One region of the Mesobacillus sp. AQ2 genome, then DNA from elsewhere that is predicted to be linked to it. Evidence: riboswitches for the same ligand, from Rfam matches in the RefSeq annotation. Region 1 holds a riboswitch; each other region holds the start of a gene.

Region 1 (7,856 bases):
AATTCCGCTGCGATAATCGAAAGGCCGATGACACCTCCGTCAAGGATGGCGTTGGGGACGAGGAACATATCAAGCCCGAATGCAGCGATAATCGCCCCGATTGTAATTGTCACAAGCTGTGTGACCTCTTTTATGACTCTTTTTTTCTTTGTTGCTGCCACTAAATATCAAACCCTTTTCTATAAAAATCTACTTTCTAATTGCATTGTATGTACTATACTTATTGTATCAAACTTAAAAGTCATCTGGAAATTCTACATTATATATCCATGATTAGTAAATGCGTGTTTTGGGGTAATGAGTAGGGAAGTGATTCGAAACAACGGAGGGACCATTTTGGCTAACGAAATTCAGGTTAAACATAGATCCAATAAGCAACAGACAACGTCGAAAAAAAGGAAAAATCAACACAATAGAAACAAGAATAAGAAAACCGGCAACAATTCATATCTTCGAACCAATCCAAGACCGGCAGTTGACGATAACCGCCTCAAGCGTGCCGAAGAGAACGTTGACGATCTGCCGAAAAAAGATTCCAGCAAAATAACAAAGCAGGATAGAAGCAAAGTAATCGATCAGAATAATGGTAAACCATCAAAAAAGAGAAACAGCAAAATAACGACTCAAGATAACACTAAAACAACAAAACAGAACAACGGCAAAGCAACTACCCAAGATAACGCTAAAACAACAAAACAGAACAACGGCAAAGCAGCAACTCAAGAAAACGGTAAAACAACGGATCAAAACAACAGCAAAAAAACAAAAAGTAACGCTAAAACAATGAATCAGAACAGCACAAATGGAACAAATCAAAGCAGTGACGAAGCAAAAAACCAAAACACAGGCAATGAAAAATCGCAAAAAGCTTCTGCTTCTCAGGCGTCTTCAGAAAATCAAGAGGTAAAGCATAAAGAACAATCCGGCAAGTTTGAAACGGCTTTTAACCGGATCCATAAAGCGCTGAAGGAAATGGTGAAGGGGACGGACAGCGATGCGTTTGTCGAGCTGCTGTACTCTGGCTATAAGAATCATTCATTGGTCCGCAAGTATAAAAGTGAGCTGCATCAGTTTGCCAAGCTGCGGAATGCGATTGTCCATGAACGGGTGAATGCGGATTATTATATTGCCGAGCCGCATATCGAGGTAGTCGAGCGGATTGAGGAAATCGCGAAGGAGTTCGAGAAGCCGCAGACGGCATTATCAATCGCGACCAGTCCTGTGTTTTATTATTATGAGGATGCTTATCTAAAAGATGTGCTTAAGGTCATCAACAAGTTTGATTTTACGAGATTCCCGGTCTATGACAAGGATGATAAATATGTTGCACTGCTGACTTCAACAGAGATCATCCAGTGGATGGCGAAGCATTTTTCCGACAGTGTCGTTCACTTTGAAGATGTGCGGGTGAAAGAATTGCTGACCAAGGGGAAAAATTATTTCGTGACGTTTGTGGATGAGGAAGCATCTTTATACCATATTGAGGAATTATTCGAGCGTTACCATACGAGGGGCAAGAAGCTCCAGGCGGTCATTATCACGGAAACAGGCGACCGCCACGGAAAGCCAATCGGTGTCATCACACCATGGGATTTGCTTGACAGTGATCCAGAAGATTGACTTCACAAATCTTTAGAAAATCGTTCATTGACGAATTTACAGCGATATTGATATACTTCTGCTAATATTAATTATTTTAAATCAATAACTCTTATCCAGAGCGGCGGAGGGACAGGCCCTGCGAAGCCCGGCAACCTTCTTTTTTCATTGAAAGGTGCTAATTCCTGAAGAACGATTTCTGAAGATAAGAGAGGCTTAGCAATTGGAACCTCTCCTTATTTGGAGAGGTTTTTATATTTTTTAAAAGCAGGTGGATGAAATGACGAACAACAGATTTGAAACGGAAGTGCTTCACTCTGTACATACTAAGCAGCAGGGTATTAAAAGCAAGGCAACACCGATTTACCAGACGTCGGCTTTTACCTTCAATGATCTTGATGAATTGGAGGGTTTTTATCAGGGTGAGGGCAATTATTTGTACTCCAGGGTCGGCAATCCGAATACGGATGAACTCGGGCAAGCGGTAGCGGCTCTTGAGCATGCAGAGGATGGTGTGGCGGCTTCATCTGGATTGGCTGCAATTTTGGCAGGTGTCCTGGCAGTTGTGAAGAGTGGGGACCATATTGTTGCGGCGGACGATGTGTATGGAGGTAGCTTCCATATGCTAAAAGCAGAGCTTGAGCGCTTCGGGATTGAAACAACGTTCGTGCCGTTCTCGGATTTGGGCAATGTCACAAACGCCATCAAGCATAATACAAAGCTTCTATACACAGAGTCGATCACGAATCCGCTGCTTCGCGTTGAAAAGCTGGATGAAGTCATCGAGCTGGCAAAGATTAAAAAACTCGTTGTATTAGTTGATAATACGTTTGCCACTCCGCTCCATGTGCGTCCATATGAAGGCGGTGCCGATCTGGTTGTCCACAGTGCGACAAAATATATTGGCGGGCATAGCGATGTCACTTCAGGCGTCATTGTTGGCAGGAAAGAACTGATTGCCGAAGCACGCGCGAGAATCGTCAACCTTGGGGCGAATCTGAGTCCATTTGAAGCGTGGCTGACCTGCAGAGGCTTGAAGACGCTTGCCTTGAGAATGAAAGCACAATCGGAGAATGCCAGATTGCTTGCCGAATGTCTTCGTGAAAATAAGAATATCGCAAAGGTATACTATCCATTCGCAGAAGCTGAACAAGGATTTGGGGCTATCGTATCAATTGAGCTGGCGGAGCATGTGGATCCTGCCCAGTTTTTCAAATCGCTTGGCTGGGTAAAAATCGTTCCGACACTTGCGGGCGTCGAAACCACCGTCTCCCATCCGCTGAAAACCTCCCATCGCGCACTCCCTCCTGAGGCGCAGGAAGAACTTGGCATCACTTATCGTCTGGTGAGGATTTCGGTCGGAATTGAGCACGGAGAGGATATCGTTTCACAATTTGAAGCTGCGCTGGCTAAAGCTGTTGAATAGGATGGAAAATTTTCTGGAAATGCCGATATTATGATAGAAAGATCATTCATCCCCAGTGTTCGCGCTGGGGATTTTACAGGAGTGGATAGTATGCGGGACCTTTCGTTGAAAACAAAGGTGTTTGCTTTTTTTGGCTTGTTATTCTTTGCTTATGCCATTTCGACGTTATACAATTTTTACTTGCTGAATTCATTCAAAGTAGACTCTGATCCAGCCGAACTGGTATCCAGGAGTATGTATTCGACAGCCATTGCGGGTTCACTAATTTCAATAGGGTGCCTTGTTTTCATCATTATTTTATTCAAAAGGGTATTCAAGCCCATCGATCGCCTCACACAAGCGACACAGAGAATTGTTCAGGGTGATCTGGCGGTGGAACTGGCAAGTGATTCAAGTGACGAGATTGGGAAGCTGACCTCCCATTTTGATGCGATGATCAGTCAATTAAGGCTGCTCGTAGCCCAATGCCAGGACAATACCCGGGTTTTGCACGACTCTGCAAGAAAGCTATTCGAGAATTCACAGGTCCATGAAAATGAAAGCGAGAGAATAAAAGCTTCCATTCTTCAAGTCTCTGCAGGTGCTGAACAGCAGCAGGGCCATTCGGCAGTGCTGAGTGATATTGTTGATAATATGGTGCAAAGAATCAGCGAGATTGCTGAACTATCGAATCGGATTGAAACAATGTCCACGACCAATGCTGTTAAAAGTGAACAAGGCCAGACGTTCATCAGTGAAACGAGCACACAGGTGGGACGGATGGATCAGATTACGAGGCAGGCTGCCAGGGATGCTGAATCACTGGCTGAAAAGACGAATAAAATCGAAGAGATCGTCAGTATCATTTCTGGAATTGCCAACCAAACAAATCTGCTGGCATTAAACGCGGCAATCGAAGCTGCACGCGCAGGGGAACAAGGGAAGGGTTTTGCTGTCGTAGCCGGTGAAGTGCGATTATTGGCAGAGCAATCGCTGCATGCATCCCGGCAAATCCAGGATACAATCGAGGTTGTCCGCAGTGACATTAAACAGATGGTGGATGTCATGTCTGGCGGAAGCATGGAAGTACAAAAGGGCAGCAAGTTATTCGGTAATGTTGAAATGCAATATAATGAGATGCGGGATGGGATTCTGTCCATCCAGAAGGAAATTGGCACCATCAGCCAGTACACTGCAGATTTGAATCAGCAGACAGATAAATTGTTGACGATGAATAATGAAACGAATGTCATTTTACAAACAAATGCAGCCGGGATTGCCGAAATGGCAGCAGGGTTTGAGAATCAGGGAGAGACGGTCAGGGAATTGACCTTGACGGCTGAGAACCTGACACAAGTTTCTTCGGTCTTGAACAAGACCGTATCCGTCTATACACACAGTCAATAATCCTTCGACATCAGGTTTACACATCCTGTATGCGGGTATCTTTAAAAAGGACTACTCGTCTAAAGGAGGCTTTTAATATGTTTGAACATGAAAAACATCTTGTTGGAGTATATGATAACGAGCAAGACGCAATCCAGGCCGTAGAGGACCTGAAAAGGCAAGGGTACAATACCGATGATATCTCTGTTATTAGTAAAAACGACGATGAGATTGATCACGTCAACGAAGCAACCGGTACAAAGACTGAGGAAGGTCTTGCTGCAGGTGCGGCAACAGGCGGTATATTAGGCGGCCTTACAGGATTACTGGCAGGCATCGGAGCCCTAGCGATTCCTGGAATCGGCCCAATCGTAGCTGCAGGCCCGATTGCTGCGACACTTACTGGTGCTGCAGTAGGCGCAGGTGCCGGCGGATTGGCCGGAGCATTAATCGGAATGGGTATTCCGGAAGATGAAGCAGAACGTTACGAAGGCTATGTAAAAGAAGGCAAAATCCTTGTAGTCGTCGAGCGTGAAGAGAACAGAGTCGGCCTGAATGATGGTACAACAACCACTGGTTTGGATGGAACAAGAACGACCAACCCGGTTGATGCACCTCTAACATCGGACAACCCGGCTAACACTCGTTTTGACAACACACGTGATTTTTAATCGATAGAAAAGGCTGCCATTGGCAGCTTTTTTTACTGTCTCTGAAAATGACAATTTACGATTCCGCGATGCCCTTTTCCCTGTTTCAAACGGCAAAAGCTGGCTGCATCAATTTAGCAGCCAGCTTTTGCTATTCTTTCTCTTTAGTATCCAGTAAATCAATCCGGCTTGCATCATCGAAATCAAAAGCAGAGGTAATGAAAAACATTAAAGTACCGCCAAGCAGGCCGAGACAAATGACATAACCGATCGTCATAACCCATAGATATCCCATAATCCTCATTCCTCCCTTGATAAAACTATATGCATTGTTAAAGTGATGTTTTCTTGTTAGTTCAATATTCAACTGTATATTTTTATCAAATCTTCTCATCCTATCAGTTGAGGAGGAGTGAAGATGGTAAAAAAAATCATATTGGCCCTTGTTTTAATGAGTATGGCTATTCCGACCGCATCATTCGCGCAACAAGTCTATACGGTTCAGAATGGGGACTCTTTATGGAAAATTTCGGTCAGGTTCAAGGTTGGCCTTTCGGAACTTATCGGTGCTAACCAGCAATTCAAGAATCCTAGATTGATTTATCCTGGCCAGCGAGTCAATATCCCTAATTTAAGCGCCGCAAAGAGTATTGAAAGCCAGGTCATCCAGTTGACGAACCACGAGCGGGCGAAGAATGGACTTAAGCCAGTGGCAGCTGACTGGCAGCTTTCAAGGGTTGCGCGTTACAAATCTGCAGAAATGAGAGATAAAAGTTACTTTTCCCATACAAGCCCTACATACGGCAGTCCATTCACCATGATGAGGAATTTTGGAGTCAACCACAGGAGCGCGGCTGAAAATATAGCAGCGGGGCAGAGGACCCCCCACGAAGTAGTCCAATCATGGATGAACAGCCCTGGACATCGCAAAAATATCCTTAGCCCTGCATACACCCACATTGGTGTCGGGCATGCTGCAGGCGGGGATTATGGACACTATTGGACTCAGATGTTCATCACAAAATAAGGAACGGAAGAAATACCCCGGTGAAGCTGTCACCGGGGTATTTTTATGAGAGGAAAACGCAAGAGTGACGACCGGTCCGGTATGGTGCTAAGCCTCAGGACCTACCTGAAAATCAAGCTCAGGCACGTTATGGATTTTTTACGGCAAAGGTAAGATGAGTACATAAGAGATAAGGAGGAATTGAACATGAAAAAATTTGGTTTACTGTTTGCCGGCTTCATCGCTGCAATGGTACTGATGTCAAACCTTGGTCCGCTTGTGGGTCTCGGCGTGAGCTTGCTGGTGCTTTACTTTGTCGTAAAGCAATTTTTAAAGGCTCACTCGACAGCCGGAAAAATCGGCTGGGGAATAGCCGGGTTCATCATCTTGATGGCTGCAGCTTCAAATGTGCCAGCAATCCTGGGAATCGCAGCAGCTTACGTCCTTTACCTTGTATACAAGAACTGGGACAAAAAAGAAGTAGCAATGAAAGAAGCAAACGATCCATTTGTCAACTTCGAGAAGCAATGGGCAGAAATGAAAAACAACTAGGCTGCTGAAACACTACTATATGCGAAAAAAAAGGAGAGATTGTAAATGGCTAATCTATTAACAAGAATCAAAAACACTGTAATGGCAGATCTTCATGAGGCACTTGACCAGAAGGAAAGAAAGAACCCGATTGCACTGTTGAACCAGTATCTTCGTGAATGTGAAGCGGAGACTGAAAAGGTCGCGAAGCTGCTTGAACGCCAGGGCCAGCTTAAGGAACAGTTTGCCCGGGAATACCAGCAGGCAATTGAAATGGCAGACAAACGGAGACATCAGACGGAAATCGCGATGAGAGCGGGGGAAGCGGAACTTCAGGAGTTCGCCAGCAGGGAACAGGTTCAATATGAAGAACGCTCAGCCCGACTGAAGGAAGCGATGGAAAATGCAGGCAAGCAGCAGGTGGAGCTCGAACATAAATATGAAGACATGAAGCATAAATTGAAGGATATGCACATCCGACGACTCGAATTGATGGGCCGTGAGAATGTTACTCGTGCCAATTACCGGATGGACCAGGTGCTTGACCACAGCGATGGCTCCGACAAAGCCTATTCTAGGTTCACGGATATGGAAGCCTATCTTGATCAATTAGAAGAAAAGGTGAACAGCAACTATCACCGTAATACGATTGACGCAAGGATTGCCCAGCTCGAAAAAGAGTTCAAAAATAAAGAAACCCATACTATTTAATAGGCAAAACATGGTATTCTATAAAGGCGCAGGCAGCTGCGCCTTTTGGATATCACCTCTATTGAACTTCAACTTCATTCCACAGTAAACTTAATCCCAAATATTTAAAAAGGAAGGGGGAAAACACCGTGTTGAACAAGATGAAAAATGATTATGTCAGCTGGATTGTGATTACCGGAGTGATCCTCCTTTTGCTGGAAGTTTCTTTTTTCAACGAAGGGCTGATTTTCTCCCTTCTGGCAAGTGGAGCGATGATTTACTTTGGACGCTCTTTAATGCCGAAAAAATCAGGAAAGGTGCTGTTCTGGGCGGGATTATTCTTTTTCCTGAGCAGCGTTTTCAGCATGATGACCTTCAGGTTTTTCCTGTTGGCGGTACTGATCTATCTGGTATATCAATATATCCAATCAAAAAAGAAGCCTGAACTGATTACGCCAGTTTTACAGAAGCCTGAAAAGGAAGTCAGCAAGGAAATGGTGATTGAGAAACCGCCGCTTTTTAAAAATCGCTTGTTTGGACATCAGGAAACACCCTCACATGTGTATGAGTGGGATGATGTCAACATCCA
Region 2 (7,856 bases), 2.0 Mb from region 1:
TTCGCCTTCAAGTGCTGCCTGGACCATCGCGCGAGTGTACGCCAGCTTCATGCGGCTGCCGGTTCCATACTCTCCGCCTGTCCATCCTGTATTCACGAGGAATACCTTTGCGTTGTGCTCATCGATTTTTTCACCAAGCATTTCCGCGTACCTTGTGGCAGCAAGCGGAAGGAATGGAGAACCGAAGCATGTTGAGAATGTTGCCTGTGGTGAAGTGATGCCGCGTTCTGTTCCAGCAAGCTTCGAAGTGTATCCGCTCAGGAAGTGATACATTGCTTGTTCCTTTGTCAGCCTGGCGATTGGAGGCAAGACTCCGAAAGCGTCAGCTGTCAGGAATACGATCGCGTTTGGATGCCCCGCTATGCTTGGGTCCACGATGTTTTCGATAGCCTGGATCGGATAGGCTGCACGAGTGTTTTCTGTCAGGCTGCCGTCATCATAATCGGCCACGCGTGTTTCGTCATCGACTACGACGTTCTCAAGAACAGATCCAAAGCGGATTGCATCAAAGATTTGCGGTTCTTTTTCCTTGGACAAGTTGATGCATTTCGCATAGCAGCCGCCTTCGATGTTGAACACACCATTAGGTGACCAGCCATGCTCATCGTCACCGATCAAACGGCGATTATTATCAGCAGATAAAGTTGTTTTGCCTGTGCCAGATAGTCCGAAGAACAATGCTACATCCCCTTCGCGGCCTACATTCGCTGAGCAGTGCATCGAAAGGATTCCATTTTCCGGAAGTATATAGTTCATCACGGAGAAAATCGATTTCTTCATTTCGCCCGCATATTCCGTTCCGCCGATCAAGACGACGCGCTGTTCGAAGGAAACAATGATGAATGTTTCTGAGTTTGTTCCATCAACCTCTGGATCTGCTTTGAAAGTAGGAGCCGAAATGACCGTAAACTCGGATTCATGCTCAGGAAGCTCTTCCTCAGTCGGACGGATGAACAATTGATGGGCAAACAGGTTGTGCCATGCATATTCATTGATGACCTGGATTGGCAGGCGGTATTTCTTATCCGCGCCGGCGAATCCCTTGAATACGAAAACTTCCTCTTTATCTTTAAGGAACTTCAATACCTTATTATATAGCTTCGTGAAGGATTCCACGGAGATCGGCTGATTGACCGAGCCCCAGTCAATTTTGTCTTTCACGGATTCTTCTTCGACAATGAATTTATCTTTAGGTGAACGGCCAGTATATTTACCAGTAGTCGCTCTTACTGCTCCAGTTGATGTCAAAAGCCCTTCGTTGCGGTTCAGGACCTTTTCGACAAGCTGGGGCACAGATAGCTGTACCTGTACATTGCTTCCTTTTAATAATGCTGAAAGTTCATTTGATATTCCTACAACGTTCATCGGAGGATACCTTCCTTTTTTATAGATTCAAAATACGTATATCAACTTTCGAGAATCCAGTTCCAGCGCCTGACCGCTCGAGTCGCTTGGCTAGTGTCGCCTCCTAGAAATTCCGAAACTTCAACTCCGCCCGCCGAAGCAAAAAACGCTTCATTGCCGGAGTCTCCAGTTTCTGCGTTTCTAGGCAGACGGCTATACTTTTCGATTTTGGTCTGCCCAATGAAGACAAAAAACGACTTCGCTGGTCAGCCTCCAATGCTTGCCGCGGCAGGTCAAGGCGCTTCCACTTTTCTTGAAAGAATGATAATTTGTAAGTGTTTACATCTCGGTAATAGTATAACACATTGCTTCAATTAATCTATACTAATGATGAAAAAATTACCTTGTACCTAACTTGCGTTATATAATTCTTTCTTTATATAGTCAAGTAATATGGGTTGGTTTGACAACTTTTTATTTTAAGGCTCTGTTAAACAAGACTGTTGATTTTTGTTCCAGGCGCTTCGCTTTCCGCGGGGGAAGAATTATGAAAAAGCTCAAGTGCCAGCTTTTTCAAAGACCAAATTCTTCTTGGCTGGCGCTGAGCCTCCTCGTCGCTTTGCTCCTGCGGGGTCTCACCTAACCAGCTGCGCCCGCAGGACATTGAGAAACTTCCCTGAACCTGCCCACGCACGATGAAAATGCGCTAGCATTTTCGGAGGAGCCTACGCGCCTTCCACTACAATCAACAGGTGTAAAAACAACATTGGGCTTTAACAGAGCCTATTTTAAAGAAATGGTTTCAACAACAATCGACATTTTTGTCGAGAAAATGATTGACATGGCCAGACAGGTTCGTTATGATTTTGATTTGAACGGATACTCTCTTATCCCGAGCTGGTGGAGGGACAGGCCCAATGAAACCCAGCAACCTGCAAACGAGAAAAACAGCCTAAGAATCAGCTGATCTTTTCCGGGCAAAGGTGCTAACCTGACGCAAGGGAATTGCCCTTGAACGATAAGAGCGAAAGGCGCGGTTAAAGCTAAAACCTTTCCTCACAATTGGAGAGGTTTTTTATATTGCTTTTTTCTGTCCGATGCATAGAAATGCAACTGGACTGCCTTCTTTGGTGTCATTGCTCCCGTGGGTGAAAATTAGGAAAAAAAGAAATTCACCATGAATCTTAAACAAATTTTTCTAATAAAAACTCAGCGTTTATTTCATACTACATAGGGAATGAGTACCGTATCAAACCGAGGTTTGTATTGGGACAGCCTCGATCAATTTTTATACATGAGGGAGGAACTCAGATGTCAAACAAACGCCGTTTGTTCACTTCTGAATCAGTAACAGAAGGCCATCCGGATAAAATTTGCGACCAGATTTCTGACGCGATTTTGGATGCGATCCTTGCTAAAGATGCTAACGCACGTGTTGCTGCTGAAACATCAGTTACAACTGGCCTTGTACTAGTTGCAGGCGAAATCACAACATCTACATACGTAGATATTCCTAAAATCGTACGTGAAACTGTCAAGGAAATTGGCTATACTCGCGCGAAGTACGGCTTTGACGCTGAAACTTGCGCAGTGTTAACTTCCATTGACGAGCAGTCTGCAGACATCGCGATGGGTGTTGACCAGGCTCTTGAAGCACGTGAAGGACAAATGTCCGATGCAGAAATCGAAGCAATCGGAGCTGGCGACCAGGGCTTGATGTTCGGTTTTGCATGTAATGAAACGAAAGAGCTTATGCCGCTTCCGATTTCATTGGCGCACAAAATTTCCCGCCGCCTGACTGAAGTGCGCAAGGAAGAAATCCTTCCATATCTTCGTCCGGACGGAAAAACTCAGGTAACGGTAGAATACGATGAGAATGACAAGCCAGTCCGCATCGACACAATCGTTATCTCAACACAGCACCATCCTGAAGTTTCGCTTGAGCAAATCCAGCGCAATCTTAAAGAACATGTCATCAACCCTGTCGTACCGGCAGAGCTGATCGATGAAAACACAAAATACTTCATCAACCCAACTGGCCGTTTCGTAATCGGCGGACCACAGGGTGACGCAGGTCTTACTGGCCGCAAAATCATCGTTGATACTTACGGCGGATACGCTCGCCACGGCGGAGGCGCATTCTCTGGTAAGGATCCTACAAAAGTTGACCGTTCAGCTGCATACGCTGCGCGTTATGTTGCGAAAAACATCGTCGCTGCAGGCCTTGCTGAAAAAGTTGAAGTTCAGCTTGCTTACGCAATCGGTGTTGCCCGTCCGGTATCTATCTCAATCGATACGTTCGGAACAGGCAAGGTAAGCGAAGATGTATTGATCGATGTTGTTGAAAACAACTTCGACCTTCGTCCAGCTGGAATCATCAACATGCTTGACCTGCGCAAGCCAATCTACAAGCAGACAGCTGCATACGGACACTTCGGCCGTTCTGACGTTGACCTTCCATGGGAGCGTACAGACAAGGCAGAGGCACTCCGCACTCAGGCTCAAGGTAAATAAAAAGGAACAACGGGAGTTGCATAGAAATATGTAACTCCCTTTATTATTTGCCGTCTAATTAGGGAGCGCCAGATATTTTCAAGGTTTGCACCTGGTCCAAAAGGTGTAAAATAAAGTATTACCTTAAATTTCCCTCAGATTTTACTGCAAAAATTTTGCGTTTAATGGTAGTATTAGATGGTATGTTTTTTGGAAGTAAAATTACTGGAAAATCACAATAAATTTTTTCTGAAATGGAGAAGGTGAAGTACATAATGTGTGGCTTTATCGGTTGTGTACATGAAAATGCACAGGAATTCAGCAGCGATGATAAGCAGCTGTTCAAAAATATGAATGACATCATCACCCACCGCGGGCCTGATGATGATGGGTATTTCTATGATGAGCATATCCAGTTCGGCTTCCGCCGTCTGAGCATCATCGACCTTGAGGCTGGCCATCAGCCATTGACTTATGAAAATGAACGCTATTGGATCATTTTTAACGGGGAAATCTACAACTATCTCGAACTTCGTGAAGAGTTGATTGAAGAAGGACTGACTTTCGAAACGCACTCTGATACTGAAGTCATCATTGCCCTATACAGCCACCTTAAGGAGCAGGCTGTAGACAAGCTGCGCGGAATGTTCGCATTTGTCATCTGGGATAAGCAGGAACAAGTCCTTTACGGTGCACGTGACCATTTCGGCATCAAGCCATTCTTCTATTTTGAAGATGAAAATCGCACATTCTTCGGTTCTGAAAAGAAAAGCATTTTGCTTGCGCTGCAGAATGATGTGATTGATTATAAGGCACTGCAGCACTATTTAACTTATCAATTTGTCCCAGAACCTAATACAATGTCTGAAGGCATCTACAAGCTTGAGCCAGGGCATTATTTTACAAAGAAAATCGGTTCACCTATGGAAATCAAGCGTTATTGGAAAGCGAGCTTCTCGCCAATCCAAAAATCTGAGGATGAATTCACGAAGGAGATCAGGGATGTCCTGTTCGAATCGGTGAAAATCCACATGCGCAGTGATGTGCCGGTTGGTTCTTTCCTTTCCGGCGGGATTGATTCTTCTATCATTGCGTCGATTGCGAAGCAATACCATCCTGGAATCAAAACATTCTCTGTCGGATTTGAACAGAATGGCTTCAGCGAGATTGACGTCGCCAAGGAAACGGCTGATCGACTCGGTGTTGAAAATATCAGCTATGTGATCAGCCCGCAGGAATACATGGATGAACTTCCTAAAATCATGTGGCATATGGATGACCCGCTTGCTGATCCGGCAGCCATACCTTTGTATTTCGTTGCCCGTGAGGCAAGGAAGCATGTAACGGTAGTCCTTTCCGGTGAAGGTGCCGATGAATTGTTCGGGGGCTATAATATTTACCGCGAACCGCAAGACCTCGAGGTATTCAATAAAATTCCCGGAGTAGGGAAGGCGATGCTTAAGGGCATTTCCAAAATGATGCCAGAGGGTATGAGAGGCAAGAGCTTCATCGAGCGCGGCGTGACTCCAATGGAGGAGCGTTATATCGGAAACGCGAAGATGTTCACGGAAAAAGAGAAGAGCGAACTGCTGCATGTTTATAACGGCCAGTACGATTACAGGGATGTCACGAAGCCTTTATATCGTGAAAGCAGAGGCTATGATCCGGTTGATACAATGCAATACATCGACATCCACACATGGATGCGCGGCGATATTTTATTGAAAGCAGATAAGATGACGATGGCTCATTCTTTGGAGCTTCGCGTACCATTCCTGGATAAGGTTGTTTTTGAAACAGCTTCAAAGATTCCGACAAGCCTGAAGACAGCGAATAATACAACGAAGTATATTTTGCGAAAAGCGGCAGAAGGAGTGGTCCCTGACCACGTGCTTACCCGCAAGAAACTCGGCTTCCCGGTGCCAATCAGACACTGGCTTAAGAATGAAATGAACGAGTGGGCAAAGAACATTATCAAGGAAAGCAACACAGAACATCTTATCAATAAGTCTTACGTTTTAAGACTATTGGATGAACACTGCCAGAACAAGGCGGATAACAGCCGTAAAATCTGGACAGTTCTGATGTTCATGATGTGGCATGATGTGTATGTCGAAAAAAAATACTCCTTCCAGAAGGAGTATGAGGCTCAAAAAGTATTACAATCTTAAAAATTAGGGAAGGTAGGTGATGGCCTGCCTTCCCATCTGCACCCAGGATTCTGCGAAATCCTTAATGGGTGCTTTTTTATTTTTTTCATTTGATAAAGGATCATTGAAATAGACGAAGTTTTCATCATACCCGGTAATCAGGACAGAATGTTCCTTCGTTGTAATTTTAACAGGCCCGCCAGGCGTGTACCATGTCTGGAAAAAGCTGTCGTCCAGCTTTTTGTATTCGGTGTTAATGATCACCCAAACTGGCCTGCCATCTGACAGGTGCGATTTAATATCCTGGAATCCTGCGCCCGTAAGATCTTTTATTTTGCCGGGAAGATACTTTTCTGCCAGTTCAGCAATTGGTTTATGATAGACTCCGAGCCCTGGTTCTGTGTATGTGTACATATTGCCGACAAAGCCCTCATTCGGGTCTCCAAAAAAGACTTTTCCATTATCGAGGCGGTACTCAGCCGGGTTTTTCCTGACTTCGCTGGCGAGTGTCAGCTTGTCCACTTTTACACCCTGATGCATGAGGAGCATGGCCAGGCTTGTTACCTCACATCCTCGAGGGAGCTCAGGCATTTGCCATATGATTGGTGCCTCCAGGAGTACCTGCTTTTTAGTCGGTATGATTTTAGGTTCGCTCTCTTCCTGGACAGCAGGTGCCCTTTCTGTTCTGGGTTCAGGCTCATCCAGCCAGTCTTTCACCGATTGTACGGCCAGGGCTACATGTGAAGCCTGAAGGTTCTCGAGGAGGAAAGCACCAACGATTGAGGTGAAAACAAACAGGAACATCAGGATGGATTTCATCATGCTATTTTGTTTTCGAATCAATAGATAAAACATGAGCAGCAAAGGGATAATTGCTGCAAGAGGTAAATACAGTTTGTCCACATCCATCACCCCGTCCGCATATTTCAAAAATAATAGGGTATATTATATTATTTAGTATCGGACTGGTGAGGGAGTTTTTTTAGCAGATCATTCATCTTTGTTCTGCAAACTTTTATAGTATTGCCCTTTTTCGGCATATTCTCTGGAAATGCGTTCCATATCCCGGATATCGTCTTCGTTCAATTCACGGATGACTTTTGCCGGTCGTCCGAAAGCCAGTGTATTGGGCGGGATCTTCTTACCCTGAGGAACGAGGCTGCCGGCACCAATAAAAGCGCCTTCGCCGATTTCAGCTTCATCAAGAATGATTGACCCCATCCCAATAAGGGCCTTTTTCCTGATGATGCAGCTGTGGAGGACGACCTGATGTCCGACGGTCACCTCGTCTTCGAGGATTAAAGGGTTATTCGGACTTTGATGCAGGACCGAATTGTCCTGGATGTTCACTTTATTGCCAATGATCGTCGGGGCGACATCGCCGCGGATCGAGGTATTGAACCAGACACTCGATTCCTCACCGATTTCAACATCTCCTGTAATTGTTACATAATCCGCGATAAAAGCGGAATCTGCTATTTTAGGTGTTTTGCCATTGTAAGGATAAATCATTTGTGCACACTCCTGTAATTTTATAATGCTTTCGTTTTTATTTTTCGCTAATTATATATTATAGTTCTTTTAAAGAAAGAAAAAGTATTTGAGTGGGGGAATGGTCATGTGGAAATGGGAAGCTGATGGGGATGCTAAGGCTGTGATTGTCATGATTCATGGTGCGCAGGAGCATCATCGCCGGTATGGCTGGCTGATTGAGGCCTGGCGTTCATCCGGTTTTCATGTCATAATGGGTGACCTGCCAGGACAGGGCATGACCACAAGAGCAAACCGTGGCCATATTGATTCCTTTGATGAATATATTTTGGAAGTGAAAGAGTGGATAGAGGCAGCTTATGACTTTGACCTCCCAGT
Region 3 (7,856 bases), 1.2 Mb from region 1:
GTCAAGAAAAGCCCGTAATCTTGACAGGTTTGAAGCAAAATGAATGAAAGCTGTCAAAAAAGGCTCGTAATCTTGACAGGTTTGGAAAAAAAACCAAAGAAAGCTGTCAAAAAAAGCTCGTAATCTTGACAGGTTTGGAAAAAAAACCAAAGAAAGCTGTCAAGAATAAGTCAGACGTTTATTTTTACAATGGTTCCACCGCAGCACGCTGAGTAGTATATAAAAGGTACCATTTACAAAAATTTTTAAAAGGCCGTATCTTTTCTCTCCCTCAATCCGTTTAAGGTGCAGAGAGGTTCAAAGGAGTGAACAGAATGTCGATCGACAAGCTCAGGAATGTAAATACTGAAGAGGAATCGGGGATCATGGGCCATTATCAAAGCCTGCAGCGATATTGCCGGTTTTTAACCCAGAGCAGCTGGGATGGTGATGATCTTTTGCAGGAAGTGACGATGAAGGCAATCCGCCATTATGAGCCATCCCAGGTCAGCAGAGCCTTACTAAAAAAAATGGCTTATCACCAGTGGGTGGATACAATCAGGAAGCACAGCCGTGAAGTGACGGGGATACCGGAAAATCTGGGATCGAGCACTCAAGGGAATGTGATCGATACTGTTGAGACGCTTTTGTCCAAATTGACGCCGAAGCAGGCGGTGATTTTGGTGTTAAAGGAAGCATTTCGATTTCAGTCACATGAAATTGCCGAGCTGATGGGATCAACGGAAAAGGCCGTAAAAGCTGCGCTTCATCGGGCGAGGAAGAGGCTTGATAAGGATAGCAGACTGAGAGAGCTGGGCCAGGATTTGAGCGTTGATGAAGAAAACCTGCTGTCAGACTTACTTTGCGAATCGCTGCAATCCGAGGACCCAACCGTTCTGTTGGAAAACATCCAGGAGATTCCGGCGCTTGCTGCATCCGTTCCGGAAATGTCATTGCATTCATGTTCTCGTTCACCCCTCTCTACTTTCAAAATGGCTGCATAGGCAGGAAAGGGGAGGAACAATGTGAGTACAATTCCTTATGTCATAGAGCAATCTAACCGTGGCGAGCGTTCATACGATATTTATTCCCGATTGTTGAAAGACCGTATCATCATGATTGGTGATGAGATCAACGATCATGTGGCCAACAGTGTCATTGCACAGCTGCTATTTCTTGAAGCAGATAATCCCGATAAGGATATTTCCATCTACATCAACAGTCCTGGTGGCTCTACAACTGCAGGGTTCGCGATTTTTGATACGATGGAGTATATCAAGCCAGATATCAGCACCATCTGTATCGGAATGGCAGCATCGTTTGGCGCAATGCTTTTGCTTGCCGGCACAAAAGGAAAAAGATTTGCACTGCCTAATAGCGAAATCATGATTCATCAGCCGCTAGGCGGGGCAAGAGGCCAGGCAACGGAGATTGAAATTTCCGCTAAAAGAATCCTCAAACTTCGTGACCATTTGAATAAACTCATATCTGAACGCACTGGTCAGCCAATGGAAAAAATCGAAAAGGACACTGACCGCGACTATTTCATGAGTGCACAGGAAGCCTTGGAGTACGGGATTATTGATAAGATTATAACACGGACATAGTGATGTAAGGGCTGCTCTGGCAGTCCTTTTTTGTGCAAACACAAGGAAAATAAGAGATTGTCGACTGAAATTAAAACAAAAAATAGAGACCTTTCACTATAATTTTATTCAAGATTGAATAAATATTAAAAAGGACACTTTTCCTTAGGTAACTAGAAGAGCAAAATCATGCTCCTCTCTTACAAATAATATAAAAAATCAAATAAAGGAGGAAGTCATGTGCAGAACACGCCTGAAGTAAAGGCTGGCAAACAGCCGGAACTACCATTATCAAACCTGAGTATGATTAAGTTTTTTCTGTTTAGTGCGATTGGCATATTCATGTTTTTTGTTCCAATTGCTGTGGGCGGGAAATCGTCAATCCCGCTTGACCACTTAGTGACCTGGATTAATACCACTTTTTCTGCAGCAGTTCCGTATTACGCATTTATTGTAATTTTATTTGGTGCCATCTATCCTTTTTACAGAAAAACTTGGAATAAGAATTCGACGACTATGATTTTTTCGTTTCTGAAAGTAATTGGAGTTATAGTAGCATTAATGATGTTGACAGATGTTGGGCCAGCATGGCTATTTGAACCTGGGATGGGACCTTTCCTATATGAAAAGCTGGTTATTCCGGTTGGAGTCCTGGTTCCGATTGGTTCCGTTTTTTTGGCATTGCTTGTCGGCTATGGCCTGCTTGAATTTTTTGGTGTCCTTCTGCAGCCAATCATGCGGCCAGTCTGGAAGACTCCTGGAAGAGCTGCGATTGATGCAGTTGCATCCTTTGTTGGAAGCTATTCAATCGGACTGCTCATTACTAACCGGGTGTTCAAGGAAGGCAAGTATACGATCAAAGAAGCAACCATTATTGCGACCGGCTTTTCTACCGTATCTGCCACGTTCATGATTGTAGTCGCAAAAACGCTGGGATTAATGGAAGTATGGAATACGTATTTCTGGACGACACTTTTCGTTACATTTATTGTAACCGCCATCACAGTCAGGTTGCGTCCATTAAGGACGATGAGTGACGAATACTATGAGGGAAAAGGTGTTCCAGAGGAACCAGTGACGGAGAACCGTCTCAAAACAGCATGGGGAGAAGCTATGCTCGCAGCGAACAAAGCACCCTCCCTGGGGAAAAATATACTGGATAACTTGCGCGATGGAATGATCATGACAATGGGGATTTTGCCGTCCATTCTATCTGTAGGTCTGTTGGGTCTTGTTTTAGCAGAGTTTACTCCTGTATTCGATTTGATTGGCTATATTTTCTACCCATTCACATTGATACTCCAGATTCCTGAACCCATGCTGGCAGCCAAGGCATCTGCTATTGAAATCGCCGAAATGTTCCTGCCTGCCATGCTTGTAACAGAGGCGCCAATGGTAACAAAGTTTGTCATCGGCGTAGTTTCAGTTTCAGCCATAGTCTTTTTCTCAGCACTGATTCCAAGCATAATGTCTACAGAAATTCCAATCAGCCTGAGAAAATTGGTGGTCATTTGGATTCAGAGAACAATCCTTACACTTATCATTGTAGCGCCGATCGCACACCTTTTATTCTAATAAGGAACTTATTCTATGAGCTGCAAAGCAGCTCATTTTTTATTTTTTTATAGAACTGATAAAGTGAAACTGCTATAATCGATTTTATATTTAAAAAATTCAGAGGAATCAACTTCCATGAGAACAACATGAATCATTGAACAGTAAAGGGGAATGTCCATGAATATTTACGGATCAGAAAAGATCAGAAAAATGACTTCGAGCATTTTTCAGGAAGTAGTAGACAGGAAGCAGATGGCATTGTTGAATGGCAAGGATGTCATTGACTTAAGCATTGGCAGCCCGGATTTCCAGCCGCCGGCATTTGTGATGGAAACACTGGCGAAATATTCAATGGATCCCGGTAAATATGGATACACATTAAAGGGCATCGCCGAGTTTAATGAAGCAGTAAAATATTTTTACAGCCAGCGGTATTCTGTCGAGCTTGATGAAAAAACAGAAGTATTGCAGTTGATGGGTTCACAGGATGGACTTGCGCATTTGGCGACTGCCATAGTTGACCCGGGTGATTATGTACTGGTCCCAGATCCAGGGTATCCAATCTACGAAGCTAGCGTTACGATTGCTGGAGGGGAAATTTATCCTATGCCGCTGTTGGAGGAAAATAAATTTCTTCCTCAGTTAAATGAGATTCCAGAGGAAGTATTACAGAAAACAAAAATGATGATATTGAGCTATCCGGGAAATCCTGTCACTGCACTTGCTGACAGAGTCTTCTTTGAAGAGGTAGTTGAATTTGCAGGGGTACATAATATTCTAGTTGTCCATGATTTTGCATATTCTGAATTGATTTATGACGGAAATCCTCAGATTAGTTTCCTTTCGGTACCAGGGGCTAAGGAAGTTGGCATTGAGTTCAATTCGCTTTCAAAGACCTTCAATATGGCTGGCTGCCGTATTGGATACGTCGCAGGCAATTCGCAGGTCATCAATCTTCTGGCATCCTTCAAGTCACATATTGATTATGGAGTATTCTATCCTATCCAAAAGGCAGCAATCGCTGCTTTGACTTCTGACTATTCGTTTCTTGGCGATCAGCTAAAACTGTATGAGGCACGACGGGATGCTTTAGTATCCGGTTTCAGGAACAGCGGATGGCAGGTAGCCAATTCTCCGGCAACGATGTTTGTCTGGGCTAAAATCCCTGATGGATGGAAGTCTCGCGAGTTTGCCTTCAAGTTGATTGAAGAGGAAGGGATTGTTGTGGTTCCGGGTGACGCCTTTGGGCAGCAGGGAGAAGGCTATGTCAGAATAGCTATGGTACAGCCTCCAGAAAGACTGGAAGAAGCTGCACAGCGTGTGAATAAGTTTTTGCTGGGGTTTCCGGTAGGAAGTTAAAACTTATTTCGAGAAACGAATTGACATTTAAACAAATTTAGAATATTATCACTTTAATGAATTAAAACTTAATAAGAATGTCTTCTTATCAAGAGAGGTGGAGGGATAGGCCCTGCGAAACCTCGGCAACAGGTTCTCAATGAATACTGTGCCAATTCCTGCAGACAATTTGTCTGAAAGATGAGAAGGGAGTATAAAATGGCTCTCTTCTTTTTGAAGGGAGCTTTTTGTTTTAGGAGGCTATTAATTGGTCTCCAAGTTTTTGGTTTAAATACCGACTTAACAGGTTGGTAAAGTAGAGATTGTGATTGGGCAGAGGAGAGAGAAGTATGAAGTATGGATTTTGGCTGCCGATTTTTGGCGGATGGTTAAGAAATGTTGAGAATGAACAAATGCCAGCAACTTTTGATTATGCAAAGAAAGTGATCCAGTCAGCAGAAAAATGGGGATATTCCACTACATTAATTGCCGAACTTTATTTGAATGATATAAAAGGTCCTGAGCATGACTCACTTGAAGCGTGGACAACCGCTGCTGCTCTGGCATCAGTAACCGAAAAAATCGAAATCATGTCGGCGGTGAGGCCGGGATTCCATAACCCGGCAGTTACGGCAAAAATGGCAGCGAACATTGACCAGATCAGCAATGGCCGCTTTACTCTGAATGTCGTTTCAGCGTGGTGGGAGGAAGAAGCACGCCAGTACGGCGATATTTTTACCGAGCATGATGAGCGGTATGACCGGACGCACGAATTCATTGATGTACTGAAAGGGCTTTGGAGTGAACAGAACTTTTCATATGAAGGCAAGTACTATCAACTAAAGGATACGAAGCTGTTTCCTAAACCAGTTCAGCGTCCAAATCCGATCTTATATGCCGGCGGAGAAAGTCTGAAGGGAAAGCAAACCATTGTCGAGAACTGCGATGCATATGTCATGCATGGCGGAACGGTTGAAGAGATTGAACAGAAAATTGCAGAGATGAAAAATCTAAGGGCCGCTACATCAAATCCTGAACTGTCAGAGTTCGGCATGGCCGCTTACGTTATTTGCCGGGACACCGAGGCTGAAGCATTCGCGGAGTTGGAACGAATTACTTCTGTAAAAGAATCCAGTGCCTATGCCGGGTTCAAGGACTTCACCAGCAAATCACAGCTGGAGCAGCAAATCCAGCTTCAGGATTATTCGGTGTCAAACCGAGGATTGCGCCCTAATTTGGTAGGTACACCTGACCAAATTGCCGAGCGGATTTTACAGTATGAAGAAGCAGGTTTGGGATTGCTCCTGCTGCAATTCTCGCCACAACTGGAAGAGATGGAGAGATTCGCGAAACAGGTCATGCCGCTTGTGGAGGTAAAAAGAAAGCAGCTGACAGTTTGATAGATAAATAAACTTAAGGAGATGAAGATCATGAGCGAAGTTTATATCATCCATGAAAACAGTGAATGGACTGTCCATTTAACAAAACGCCTGGAGGAGCTGGGAATACCTTTTGAAGAGTGGCATCTGGATGAAGGGCTGCTTGATTTGTCAAAGGAGCCTCCAGAGGGGATCTTTTACAGCAGAATGAGTGCTTCTTCCCATACAAGAGGACATCGGTTCGCACCTGAATATTCCGCTCAGGTTTTAGCCTGGCTGGAGGCACATGGCCGGAAGGTGTACAACGGATCAAGGGCACTTGAACTGGAAGTCAGCAAAGTGAAGCAATACCTTGAGCTGAACAAGCATGGGGTAACGACTCCGCGTACTATCGCCACCGTTGGAAAGCAGCAGCTGCTGGAAGCGGCAAAACCATTTGAGGGAAGAGCCTTTATCACGAAGCACAATCGAGCTGGAAAAGGGCTTGGCGTGCAGTTGTTTCAATCTATTGAAGCACTTAAGGCATATGTGGAGGGCCCGTCGTTTGAGGAACCTGTTGATGGAATAACACTGATTCAGGAATATATCCAGTCTCCTGAAAGTTATATCACTCGCTGTGAGTTTGTCGGCGGAGAATTTGTTTACGCAGTAAAAGTTGATACATCAGAAGGATTTGAATTATGCCCGGCAGATGCCTGCCAGATCGGCGACCTGTTCTGCCCTGTAGGGGAAGAAGTAGAGGAAAAGCCGAAATTCCAAGTGATTGAAGGCTTTAAAGATCCCGTTATTGAAAAATATAAGAGAGTATTAGAATCAAATAATATTCAAGTAGCCGGAATTGAATTTATCAGAAATGAGACTGGTGAAATTTTTACTTACGATATTAATACAAATACGAATTACAATTCAGACGCAGAAGCAAGAGCAGGTAAATACGGAATGTTAGAGCTTGCAAAGTTTCTAGAATCACAACTGGTTGCGGAATATGGAGCAGTCGCAAAGACCCGTTAAACCTCTAAGCAGGGAAAATCTCTGCTCTTTTTTTATTTAAGGGATGATGAATTTATGTTAATCTAAATTTAACAACTTCTGGTAATGGAGACAATGAGAGAAATGACTAGCCAATTGATTAAAAATAATCTTAGAGCTGATTGTGAAAGCTGCTTTGGGTTATGCTGTGTGGCTCTGCCATATGCGAAATCCGCGGATTTTCCTGTTGATAAAGAAAGCGGGTCTCCTTGCAGGAATTTGCAGGCGGATTTCCGCTGTGGAATTCATGAAAAACTTAGGGATAAAGGTTACAAAGGATGTACCGTATACGAATGCTTTGGGGCTGGCCAGAAAGTTTCCCAGGTAACCTATAAAGGACTTGATTGGCGAAAACAGCCAGAGAAAGCGACGGAAATGTATGATGTTTTTCCAATCATGCAGCAGCTACATGAAATGCTTTGTTACCTGAATGAAGCAAAGGCATTGAAAGAGGCAAAATCACTTCGAATTAAGCTTAAGGATATTTATGACAAAATAGAGCAGATCACGAACTTGGATGCAGTTGAAATCCTCGCTTTGGAAATCCCCGTTTATCGAGCGGTTGTCAACGAACTGCTGTTACGTACAAGTGAATTGGTCCGAAGTAAAGTGAAAAACGGCAAAAAAATAAAACGCAAGAATCTGGTGGGAGCAAAGCTGAAGCGATCTGACCTCAAAGGCTCTGATTTTCGAGGGGCTTTGCTGATTGCTGCCGATCTCCAAGAAGCGGACCTAAGGTTGTGTGATTTTATCGGTGCAGACATGAGGGATGTAGATTTAAGTGGGGCCAATCTGGAAGGCAGTTTTTTCCTTACTCAGGCACAAATTAACTCGGCAAATGGAAATGATCGGACCAGGCTGCCTTCGTCTTTAAAAAGACCAAATCATTGGAGGTAATCGGATGTCAGCCATCATCATATTGATTGGCAGTATTTTTAGCGTGCTCTCCGTTGGGTATGGAGCAAAATTGTGGAATGACAAGAAATAG

Evidence for each region. Region 1 has a riboswitch for S-adenosylmethionine ahead of QNH36_RS04675 (trans-sulfuration enzyme family protein). Riboswitches for the same ligand answer to the same signal wherever they lie in the genome.
Region 2: another riboswitch for S-adenosylmethionine. It lies ahead of metK (methionine adenosyltransferase); the one in region 1 lies ahead of QNH36_RS04675 (trans-sulfuration enzyme family protein).
Region 3: another riboswitch for S-adenosylmethionine. It lies ahead of QNH36_RS10505 (LLM class flavin-dependent oxidoreductase); the one in region 1 lies ahead of QNH36_RS04675 (trans-sulfuration enzyme family protein).

What each region holds. Positions count from the first base shown of each region.
Region 1 covers NZ_CP126080.1:945,469-953,324, forward strand. Annotated here, with positions in the region: gene QNH36_RS04665 (YitT family protein) at 1-161, opposite strand, end outside; gene QNH36_RS04670 (CBS domain-containing protein) at 337-1,620, shown strand; SAM riboswitch class I at 1,709-1,811, shown strand; gene QNH36_RS04675 (trans-sulfuration enzyme family protein) at 1,880-3,025, shown strand; gene QNH36_RS04680 (methyl-accepting chemotaxis protein) at 3,116-4,411, shown strand; gene QNH36_RS04685 (YflT domain-containing protein) at 4,489-5,061, shown strand; gene QNH36_RS04690 (hypothetical protein) at 5,192-5,335, opposite strand; gene safA (SafA/ExsA family spore coat assembly protein) at 5,459-6,067, shown strand; gene QNH36_RS04700 (lmo0954 family membrane protein) at 6,254-6,598, shown strand; gene QNH36_RS04705 (PspA/IM30 family protein) at 6,644-7,288, shown strand; gene liaF (cell wall-active antibiotics response protein LiaF) at 7,417-7,856, shown strand, end outside.
Region 2 covers NZ_CP126080.1:3,739,059-3,746,914, reverse strand. Annotated here, with positions in the region: gene pckA (phosphoenolpyruvate carboxykinase (ATP)) at 1-1,365, opposite strand, end outside; SAM riboswitch class I at 2,229-2,369, shown strand; gene metK (methionine adenosyltransferase) at 2,656-3,858, shown strand; gene asnB (asparagine synthase (glutamine-hydrolyzing)) at 4,113-6,008, shown strand; gene QNH36_RS18810 (C39 family peptidase) at 6,012-6,890, opposite strand; gene QNH36_RS18805 (gamma carbonic anhydrase) at 6,978-7,499, opposite strand; gene QNH36_RS18800 (alpha/beta hydrolase) at 7,606-7,856, shown strand, end outside.
Region 3 covers NZ_CP126080.1:2,102,691-2,110,546, forward strand. Annotated here, with positions in the region: gene QNH36_RS10485 (sigma-70 family RNA polymerase sigma factor) at 315-983, shown strand; gene clpP (ATP-dependent Clp endopeptidase proteolytic subunit ClpP) at 1,005-1,586, shown strand; gene QNH36_RS10495 (YjiH family protein) at 1,869-3,140, shown strand; gene QNH36_RS10500 (LL-diaminopimelate aminotransferase) at 3,300-4,481, shown strand; SAM riboswitch class I at 4,564-4,668, shown strand; gene QNH36_RS10505 (LLM class flavin-dependent oxidoreductase) at 4,811-5,860, shown strand; gene QNH36_RS10510 (ATP-grasp domain-containing protein) at 5,891-6,850, shown strand; gene QNH36_RS10515 (pentapeptide repeat-containing protein) at 6,953-7,765, shown strand.